Regions from separate parts of the Pantoea sp. App145 genome, predicted to be linked through region 2. Evidence: predicted binding sites of a transcription regulator. Region 2 holds the regulator's gene; the other holds the start of a gene.

Region 1 (5,088 bases), 1.8 Mb from region 2:
CACCCCGGCCAAAGCGATGCTGGCGGCGGTCAGTGGCTATGCGATGGACGGATTCGATCTGCTGATTCTTGGCTTCATGTTACCGGCGATTAGCGTGTCGCTGGCACTCGATCCTTCACAGGCAGGATCGCTGGTCACCTGGACGCTGATTGGAGCCGTGGTGGGTGGCATTGTCTTTGGTCATCTCAGCGACCGTTTTGGCCGCATCCGCATTCTGACCGTCACTATTCTGATGTTTTCCATTTTCACCGGGTTATGCGCAGTGGCGCAGGGCTACTGGGATTTGCTGGCGTACCGTACTCTGGCAGGGATGGGGCTGGGTGGCGAGTTTGGTATCGGCATGGCGCTTATCGCTGAAGCCTGGCCGCAGGAGAAGCGTAATCGCGCCTCCGCATGGGTAGGCATCGGCTGGCAGCTGGGTGTGCTGCTGGCAGCCTTTATTACCCCGCCACTGCTGAGTGTGATTGGCTGGCGCGGTATGTTCCTGGTGGGGCTGTTGCCCGCGCTGGTGTCGTTTGTGATTCGCCGCAGCATGGGGGAACCGGAAGGATTTACCCGTCATGTGGCGAAAACGCCGCAATTGTCGTTTGCCGCACGTATCCGTTTGCTGTTTAGCGACCGGGCCACCAGCAAGGCAAGCCTGGGTATCTTTATCCTCTGCTCGGTACAGAACTTTGGTTATTACGGTCTGATGATTTGGATGCCGAGTTATCTCTCCTCCAGCTTCGGCTTCAGTCTGACCAAATCCGGTCTGTGGACCGCTGTCACCGTGGTGGGGATGACGTTCGGTATCTGGCTGTTTGGCGTACTGGCGGACCGCTTCGCGCGCTGGAAAATCTTCCTGTTGTATCAATTTGGCGCGGTAGTGATGGTAGTGATTTACGCTCAGCTGCGTGATCCCACCGTGATGCTGTTTACCGGTGCGCTGATGGGGATGTTCGTGAATGGCATGATTGGCGGCTACGGCGCGTTAATTTCCGATACTTTCCCGCCACAGGCTCGCGCCACGGCGCAGAACGTGTTGTTTAACCTCGGGCGTGGTGTGGGGGGTTTTGGGCCGCTGGTTATTGGTTTACTGGCTGCGAAAATATCATTCGCTGCGGCGATTACGCTGCTGGCGCTGATTTATCTGCTGGATATTGTGGCAACGCTGTTTTTGCTGCCGAAGAAGCAGGGTAATGAGGATTCACTGGGCGCGATTGGCTGATGCCACGGCGCGATTTTTCGCGCCGTGATGGGTTACTGGGCGTTACACCAGCGCCCAACCCCGCGCCTGCCACAATGCTGGCAACTGCGCCATATCATCAAAACGGGTCACCAGCGGGTGATCAAGTTCCGGGTTATGCGCATCCGCGCAGTAATAAAACACCGGAATACCGGCGGCGATGCCAGCGCGGGCACCTGCTTCCGAATCATCCACCAGAATGCATTTCTCTATCGGCACCTGCATTTGCTCCGCCGCGTGATACATCAGTTCCGGGTCTGGTTTCCAGTGATTGATGTCATAACCGCTGTAAAGATTCTCAGCGAAGTACGGCAGCATGCCGGTCAGACCGAGGGAATGCTGCATTTTCTTCACTGTGCCATTCGATACCACACACATCGGCACTTTAACCTGCTCCACCAGCGCTTTCGCCCCGGCGATAGGCTCCAGCTGCAAGTCAAACAGCCGGGCCACTTCGGCGCGGTAGGTGGTTTCCACTTCATCGATGGGGAGTTCGGCCTGATGTTCCGCTGCCACATCACGGATGATGTCGTACAGTTTTACCCCTTTGTATTTTTCGAACATCTGCTGGAGCGATAGCTCGATACCGTAGCGGGCAAAGGTGTTGACGTAAGATTGCGTACAGATCACCTCGCTGTCGACCAGCGTGCCGTCACAATCAAAAAAAATACATTCAACTGACATCGCACATCATCCTTTTGGTAAACAATTAGCTGTCACTCTAACCCACTGCGCGCGTCGAGCAAACGCTTGCGAAAAATCAGTGTGCTGGGCCGGTAAAATCTATAGGATACGCGCGTTAAATTTTTCAGCAGGATAATGCTATGAACAAGCAGGGTCTGTTGCAGCGCATTTTTAAGTTGCAGGAACACGGTACTACCGTGCGCACGGAAGTGATCGCCGGTTTCACCACCTTTCTGACGATGGTGTACATCGTCTTCGTTAACCCGCAAATCCTTGGTGCCGCGGGTATGAATACCCAGGCGGTGTTTGTCACCACCTGTCTGATTGCCGCATTTGGCAGCATCCTGATGGGGCTGGTGGCTAATCTGCCGGTCGCACTGGCACCGGCGATGGGGCTGAATGCCTTCTTTGCCTTTGTCGTGGTCGGCGCGATGGGGTATTCGTGGCAGATCGGTATGGGGGCAATCTTCTGGGGCGCGCTGGGGTTATTAATCCTCACGTTGTTGCGCGTGCGTTACTGGATGATTGCCAATATCCCGCTGAGCCTGCGCGTGGGCATCACGGCCGGTATCGGGCTGTTCATCGCCATGATGGGGCTGAAAAATGCGGGTATCATCGTGCCAAATGCCGATACGCTGGTCACCGTGGGTAACCTGACCTCGCATAGCGTGTTGCTGGGCGCGCTTGGCTTTTTCATCATCGCCATTCTGGCTTCACGTAATATCCATGCGGCGGTGCTGGTGTCGATTGTGGTGACCACTGTGATTGGCCTGCTGCTGGGCGATGTGAAGTTTACCGGCGTGTTCGCGACACCACCCTCTGTGGGCTCCGTGGTGGGTCAGGTCGATATCAAAGGTGCACTGAATATCGGGATGGCCGGGGTGATTTTCTCGTTCATGCTGGTCAACCTGTTTGACTCCTCCGGCACGCTGATTGGCGTAACCGACAAAGCCGGGCTGACCGATGAAAAAGGCACCTTCCCGCGGATGAAGCAGGCGTTGTTTGTTGACAGCGTCAGCTCAGTGGCCGGGTCGCTGATTGGTACTTCATCGGTTACCGCTTATATCGAAAGTTCTTCGGGCGTGGCGATTGGTGGCCGTACCGGGCTGATGGCGGTGATCACCGGTATCCTGTTCCTGCTGGTGATGTTTCTGTCACCGCTGGCGGCGATGGTGCCCGCCTACGCGGCTGCGGGCGCTTTGATCTACGTCGGCGTACTGATGACGGCGTCATTGTCACGTGTGCGCTGGGACGATCTTACTGAAGCGGTTCCGGCGTTTGTCACCGCAGTGATGATGCCGTTCAGTTTCTCGATTACGGAAGGCATTGCGCTGGGCTTTATCGCTTACTGCGTGATGAAGCTGGGAACGGGGCGCTGGCGGGAAATCAGCCCGTGCGTGGTGGTGGTGGCGCTGTTGTTTGTACTGAAAATCGTGTTTGTTGACGCCCACTAAAACTAAACAGGCCGCATAAGCGGCCTGTCTTATTATGGATGACCGATTTCCTGCGGTGTAGTGCGTTCGCTCGGTAAACTGGTCAGACGCAAGGTGCGTGGACCGATATTTGGTTTACTCATCTCCACATCGCGTAGCGGCTGCCATTGATAGTCGCCATCAATTTCCCACAACCGAAGTCGTTCCGTACCGGGTGACAAAGCGCATGACCAAACCAGCGTCGGTTCGGCATCGCACACGGCCTGAATATCCGGGAACACGCTGGAGCGCAGGCGTCCTGCGGCGGGATGGAGCCGCAATGAATCGATACCGCTTTCCGCTTCGCCGGTGAGTTTGAGAATGCTCTGGCGTAGCGTCCAGATCTGCGTCACCGCTTCCATAAAATCCTGCTGCGCATTAATCCAGGCTTTCTCCCCGGAAGAGAGATCCTGGGTGAGGGCATCCTGCGTCTGACGACTGTGGGCGCGCACGATTTCCATATCCAGCCCGGCCCGGCCACCTTCTTCAGCCAGCAGAACACCCACCATATTTCCGGCATAGGCGATGCTGAAATCAGGCAGGGCGGAATCGGCAAAACAGGGCCGACCGCTGCTGGTGGTCACAAGCAGCGGCAGTTCATTGATACCGTAAATACGCAACATCAGCTGTGCCAGCAGCTCACGAGCGGCAAGAAAGCGGCCACGGCGCTTATCGGGCAGACGTTGCGCGCTATTAATTACATCCTGTGGAACCCGCATTGTCTCAGAGGAGAGGGGCGGGTTACCCATCCAACGAACAAAATGACTAGCCATCTGTCGCTCCGTGAAAATGGTCGGATAATCATCACAGCTATTGTAAGAATTTTCTCATGTCTTTGCATCCGGCATTACGTGGAATCCCTGAATTTCAGATAACGCCGAACATCATGACCATGCGCTGAGGCCGCGCCAGTAGCCATATCATCCAGCTTATTTGCTGATAAATGCCTGATTAGATGCTGAATGGGGCGATGTAGTGTAGGATTTGGGCATTAAAAAAGCAGGCTGATGAGAAAATTATAATTGCCGAATTTCAGCTGTGCTTCATCGCAGAATCATGCACGTCGGAGTTTTTATGTCAGTTACTTCATCTTCCCAGGAATCGATCTCACTCGATGACTTTCGTTTTGGTATGCGCCGCCTGAGTGCAGGCGTCTCACTGGTCACCACACAATCAGGCGATGAGAAATTTGGTCTGATTGCGTCGTCGGTCAGCTCACTGGCGGCAGAACCGCCCAGCCTGTTGGTTTGCATCAACCAAAGCTCCTCCAGCCATGCGGGTTTTCTGCAGGCAGGATATTTTGCGGTTAACGTGCTGCGTGAGCACCATGCCGAGCTTTGCGCGCAGTTCAGTCAGCCATCACGTCGCGCTGAGCGCTTTCAGCACGGCGACTGGCAAACCCTGACTACCGGCGCGCCGGTGCTGGCGGATGCGCTGGTGAGTTTTGATTGTCATCTGGAAAAAGTGGTGGACTGGCATACACATAGCGTGTTGCTGGCGCGGATTGTGGGCATTAATTTGCCGGGCGAAGCGGCAGAACCGATGGTCTACTTCAACAGCGGCTTTCATTCGCTGAGTCTGTAGCGGCGCGATTTATCGCGCAAATTCAGGCCGTCCCTGCAATTCTGAAAAACAGCGCGATAAATCGCGCTGCTACGAATTCGTGCACGCTTTACTCAGGCAAATTTGCAGACATCGTCAAAACCG
Region 2 (5,088 bases):
TAGTCAATTTCTCCAGGCTTGTGAGAGAACTCACGGAAAATCCGTGCGCCAGATATCCGACGTTTTACAGAGGTATGAATCTGAATAGAAATGTCTGGCACAACACCGGGGAGAACATCGTGCAGACACCATCCCAGCGACAGAGTCGCTAAATATTAATACAATTATGTTATTGATTTGTTACAGAAATGCTGACCCACGCAGTATATGCTTCCGTGGGTCAATATTCAACGACTTATCGTTAGTTTGCTAACTAAGGCCGTTGCGTTAGCGATTATCTTCGCAGGGACGGGAGTTGTGAGCAACATCACTTTGTGCGCTTGCCACAGCGGCACGCTGCCAGCCGAAACCAGCCCAGGCAAGCGCCACAGTAGCGAGCATGACCAGGCTGGTACTGTGCAATGCCTGTTGTAAGCCAGCGGAAACCAGCAGGCTGGCGATAAAGCACAATCCCAGTTGCAGCAGATTTTGTAAGGATGCCGCTTTACCGGTGGCCTGAGGGAAGGGCAGCAGTGCGCTGGCGACCACGATCGGATAGATCGCACCATTGGCCAGTGCCATGCCGCAGAACGGCAGCAGCAGCGCCCAGAGCGCAGGTGCTGCAAGCTGGGCAACAGCAAACAGACCGACGATGCTCAGGCTGTAAATCACCAGCAACCATGGCAGCAGTTGTTTGCCCTGGAACCGATTCAACAGGGCACGGCAACCAAAGCCACCTACGAGGAAGGCGATGGTCTGCGGTACATAACTCAGACCAATATCGGCGGGTGAAAGCCCGGCATCAGCAAGGATAAAAGGCGAGCCGGTCAGCCAGGCGAAAAAGCTGGCGGAGCAGGCAGAATAAATCAGCACATTGCCGCTGTAGACCTTTGAAGCCAGTAACGTCAACCATCCGGGCTGTGGTGCGCGTGCCGCCTGAGTGCGGGTAGGATTCGCCAGTTGCAGGGTACCGACCAGCAACACCAGCGTGACCAGCGTCAGCAGCAGGAAAATGCTACGCCAGTGGAAATGGCCCATCAGCCAGGCTCCCAGCAACGGGGCCAGCGCCGGTGACAACGCCACCAGCGGCATAATGGTGGCGAAAACTTTGTTCGCCTGCGCCTGTGGATAGCGATCAACCACCAGCGCCTGCCAGCTGACAGCCGCCGCGCATACACCCAGCGCCTGGACAAAACGCAGTGCCAGCATCAGTCGCACATCGGTTACCCACAACATGCCGAGACAGCCCAGCGCGAAGATCACTAATCCGGCCAGCAGAATGGGTTTGCGACCAAAGCGGTCAGACAACGGACCCCAGAAGACCTGCGCACAGGCAAAGCCACCGAGGAACAGGCTCAGGCTGGCGCTGATGGTGCCAGGGGCAGTGGCAAAATCCTGCTGCATGGCACCGAAGGCCGGCAGGTACATATCCGTAGCAAGAAAGCCGAGCATGCTTAGCAAAGCAAGGTAAGGCAAAAATCCTTTTGATGACAACATGGTGATTCTCATTAGACAAATTGAACGCCGGGGAGTGTAAAAGGGTGCGGCAGTCTTTGTGAAACGCTAATATTTGCGAAGTGCTATCAAAAATTTTGCAGGCAAAATCATGTGGTCTGAATACGCGCTTGAAGTGGTGGATGCGGTGGCTCGCAGCGGCAGTTTTAGCGCAGCGGCGCAGGAGTTGCATCGCGTGCCCTCTGCCATCAGCTATACGGTACGCCAGCTGGAAACCTGGCTGGCCGTGCCTTTGTTTGAAAGGCAGCACCGGGAGGTGGTATTGACGGCAGCGGGTGAGCATTTCGTGCGTGAAGGCCGGAGTGTTATCAAAAAAATGCTGGCAACCCGACGCCAGTGCCAGCAACTGGCTAACGGCTGGCGTGGTCAGTTGAGTATCGCGGTTGACTGTATCGTTAAACCGCAGCGTACCCGGCAACTGGTAAAGGATTTCTACCGTCACTTCCCGGATATGGAGCTGATTATCAGCTATGAAGTGTTCAACGGGGTCTGGGATGCGCTGGCTGATGGACGGGTCGATGTGGCGATTGGGGCCACCCAAGCCATTCCGGTCGGTGGGCGTTTCGCCTTCCAGGATATGGGCGCGCTGAACTGGCGTTGCGTGGTCAGTCCCGGGCATCCCCTGACAAAAAGTACCCAGCTGGATGAAGAAACCTTACGGACGTGGCCTTCGCTGGTGCTGGAGGATACGTCGCGGGCGCTGCCGCGGCGTATGACCTGGACGCTGGATAACCAGCGGCGTCTGGTGGTACCGGAGTGGGAAACCGGGATGGATTGCCTGCGGGCAGGTTTGTGCGTGGGCATGGTGCCGGGCCATTTAGCCCGGCGACTGCTGGATAGTGGCGAGTTAACCGAACTGACGCTGCCTGCGCCTTTCCCGGAGAGTCCCTGCTGCGTCAGCTGGTCGGAACAACGCGCTTCACCGGCATTAAGCTGGCTGCTGGATTATCTGGGCGATGCTGAAACGCTCAACCATGAGTGGTTGAGCGAAACGATAGCTTAGCGACGATAATCGCGGAACGGGCCGTCAGCGACTGAGCGGCGTTCAATCAATGTTGGCTGCACTTCGATGGTCTGCGGCTCTTCGCGTTTACTGGTGATGCGATCGAGCAGCATTTCCAGTGCTTTTTCTCCCAGCTGCGCTTTCGGCTGATGAACGGTCGTCAGCGCTGGGGTGAAATACCGGGCGTTGCGCACGTTGTCATAGCCAATCACCGAAATATCCTGTGGCACACGCAGCCCCATTTCATCGGCGGCACAAATCGCGCCCATCGCCATGATATCGCCGCCACAAAACACCGCCGTCGGACGTTGTTTCTGGTTGAGGATCTGCTGCATCGCCTGATAACCGGATTCTGGTTCGAAGTCGCCCTGCACAATCCATTCCGGACGAACGGTAATACCGGCTTCATGCAGTGCCTGCATAAAACCAGCATGACGACCGCCGCCAGTGTTGCGCTCCATCTGGCCGGGGATGGCACCAATGTCGCGATGTCCACGTTCAATCAGGTAACGTCCCGCAAGATAGCCGCCCTGGAAGGCGTTATCCTGCACGGTATCGGTGAAATCACCGCGAGACTCGCCCCAGTCCATCACCACCATCGGAATATTGCGGTTCTCTTCCAGCATGGTGAGCAGGTCGTCCGGATATTCGGAACACATCACCAATAAACCGTCGACGCGCTTTTGCGCCATCATCGAGAGATAAGCACGCTGCTTTTGCAGATCGTTATGCGCATTGCCGAGAATCAGCGTGTAGCCGCGGTCGAAACAGTGGTTTTCTACCGCTTCGATGATTTCCGCGAAATAGGGGGCTTCGCTGGAGGTGGCGAGCAATCCCAGTGTTTTGGTGTGGTTGACCTTCAGGCTACGCGCCACGGCGCTGGGCGAGTAGTGCAGTTCTTTGATCGCTTCCCATACGGCGTTACGCGTCTCTTCCGCGACAAAACGCGTCTTGTTGATGACATGCGAAACCGTGGTGGTGGAGACACCGGCGCGTTTCGCCACATCTTTAATTGTTGCCATGAAAATGGTACTCCCGGGCTTATCGCAACTTACTGATAAGTATATTGTTAAACGTTTGCGTCTGCTAATGGTTTTGCGCCCCAATTTTTGGGGCAAATGGCGAAGAAAAAGGCGTTAACTCTGAGTCTAAATCACTTTAACAGGCCACAAACACAGCGTGCGCAAAATCTGTTGCGCAACGAAAGGCGGCGATTCTAGCAAGCTGACGCGGATAACACGAGATTTTTGCCGGGGGCTGTGCGAAAATTACATTAACCCTTCAATTAATGTGACTAAGGAGTTGTGATGAGTACAGACCTGAAACTCGCGCTGGGTACTACCGTTGGCGCGCTGTTAATGATCATCGTGTTCAGCTTCACCGCGATCCTTCATTAATAAAAAAGCCGGACCTGAAATTTCAGTGTCCGGCTTTTTATTGCGCGGTGACCGCTTAGCGAATGGTTTTTGGCGTCATCATGCGGCGTGCACCGACATAATGCTTCTGCCAGTAATCTTCACCTAATGCGCTAATCTGAATATCTTTACCGGTACGCGGTGACTGAATAAACTTGCCGTTGCCAAGGTAAACACCCACATGGTCAGCGGTACCGCGATGGTTAATGCGGAAGAACACCAAATCTCCTTTCTCCAGCATATCGCGTTTAATCGGTGCCGCATCACGCAGGTGATACATTTCGTTAGCGGTGCGTGGGAATTTGTATTTCACCAGGTCTTTATAGGCATACCACACCAGACCACTGCAATCGAAACCGGTATGTGGTGAAGTACCACCCCACTGGTAGGGTTTACCGATCTGACCCATTAATTTGTTCATCGCCGTTTCACGCGCCTTTTGATAGCGCTGCCGGTGTGATTTGCTCATCCTGATGGTGGTGAGGTCGCTGGCGTCATCCTGCTCAGATGTGACTTTCGCCACGCGCTGATGACCATATTTTTTGATCGGCGACTTCAGCAGGGTTTTTCTGCGGGTAGTTTTGTGCAGCGCAGTTTCGGTTTTGGTGGGTTTCTTCAGTCTTAACTTATGAACACTGCTGGTAAGGCGTGATTTTTTGGTGCTGGTCTTGACCGGGCGTCGTTTACGGCGCTCATCTTCGCGTGCACTTTTTTTCTCTGCATTATGCAAACTGGCATTGATGGGCGCATGCGGTGACGCAGAAGCCACATTAAAAAACAGTTGGGCGAAAGCCAGCATAAAAAGCGTAATAAGTAAACGCATAGTCCGGTTACAGGTTAAGCAGTCTGCGATAAAACAGCCTGCGGCAAGTTAGAAAAATCTGATCAATGATCAGCGCCGGAATTGATTCTAATCCACTTTTTTTCCAAAAGGTAAGGCATTTTTCGATTAATCTGTTACCAGATGGTATCTGGGGCAAAAATGAGCGATTTCAGCCGGTTAACGCAGCATAATTATTGCCAATTATTAATCGGTTCATGCTTGCTAATGATATGAAAATGTTATTTGTTGCGCTGGAACTTAACAAACATGGCGATTAAGGTCGCTGAGAAGCAAAATCCCGTTTTCAGTGCGGGGGTGAAGTCGCTACAATAAACAAACACGAAGTGAGGAAT

What was found. Region 2 encodes PurR, which represses purine synthesis genes. Its sites were predicted from a motif close to CANGCAAACGTTTGCNTG; they were not measured.
Region 1: a site for PurR is predicted at 1,965-1,982, ahead of RCF31_RS12920 (NCS2 family permease). Genes of this name have one in related genera too.

Annotation. Positions count from the first base shown of each region.
Region 1 covers NZ_CP133290.1:2,828,730-2,833,817, reverse strand. Annotated here, with positions in the region: gene RCF31_RS12930 (MFS transporter) at 1-1,207, shown strand, start outside; gene yieH (6-phosphogluconate phosphatase) at 1,250-1,909, opposite strand; gene RCF31_RS12920 (NCS2 family permease) at 2,050-3,363, shown strand; gene RCF31_RS12915 (4'-phosphopantetheinyl transferase family protein) at 3,396-4,154, opposite strand; gene RCF31_RS12910 (flavin reductase family protein) at 4,456-4,965, shown strand; gene RCF31_RS12905 (malonic semialdehyde reductase) at 5,058-5,088, opposite strand, start outside.
Region 2 covers NZ_CP133290.1:979,429-984,516, reverse strand. Annotated here, with positions in the region: gene punC (purine nucleoside transporter PunC) at 268-1,476, opposite strand; gene punR (DNA-binding transcriptional activator PunR) at 1,586-2,497, shown strand; gene purR (HTH-type transcriptional repressor PurR) at 2,494-3,519, opposite strand; gene RCF31_RS04365 (YnhF family membrane protein) at 3,805-3,894, shown strand; gene RCF31_RS04360 (C40 family peptidase) at 3,950-4,735, opposite strand.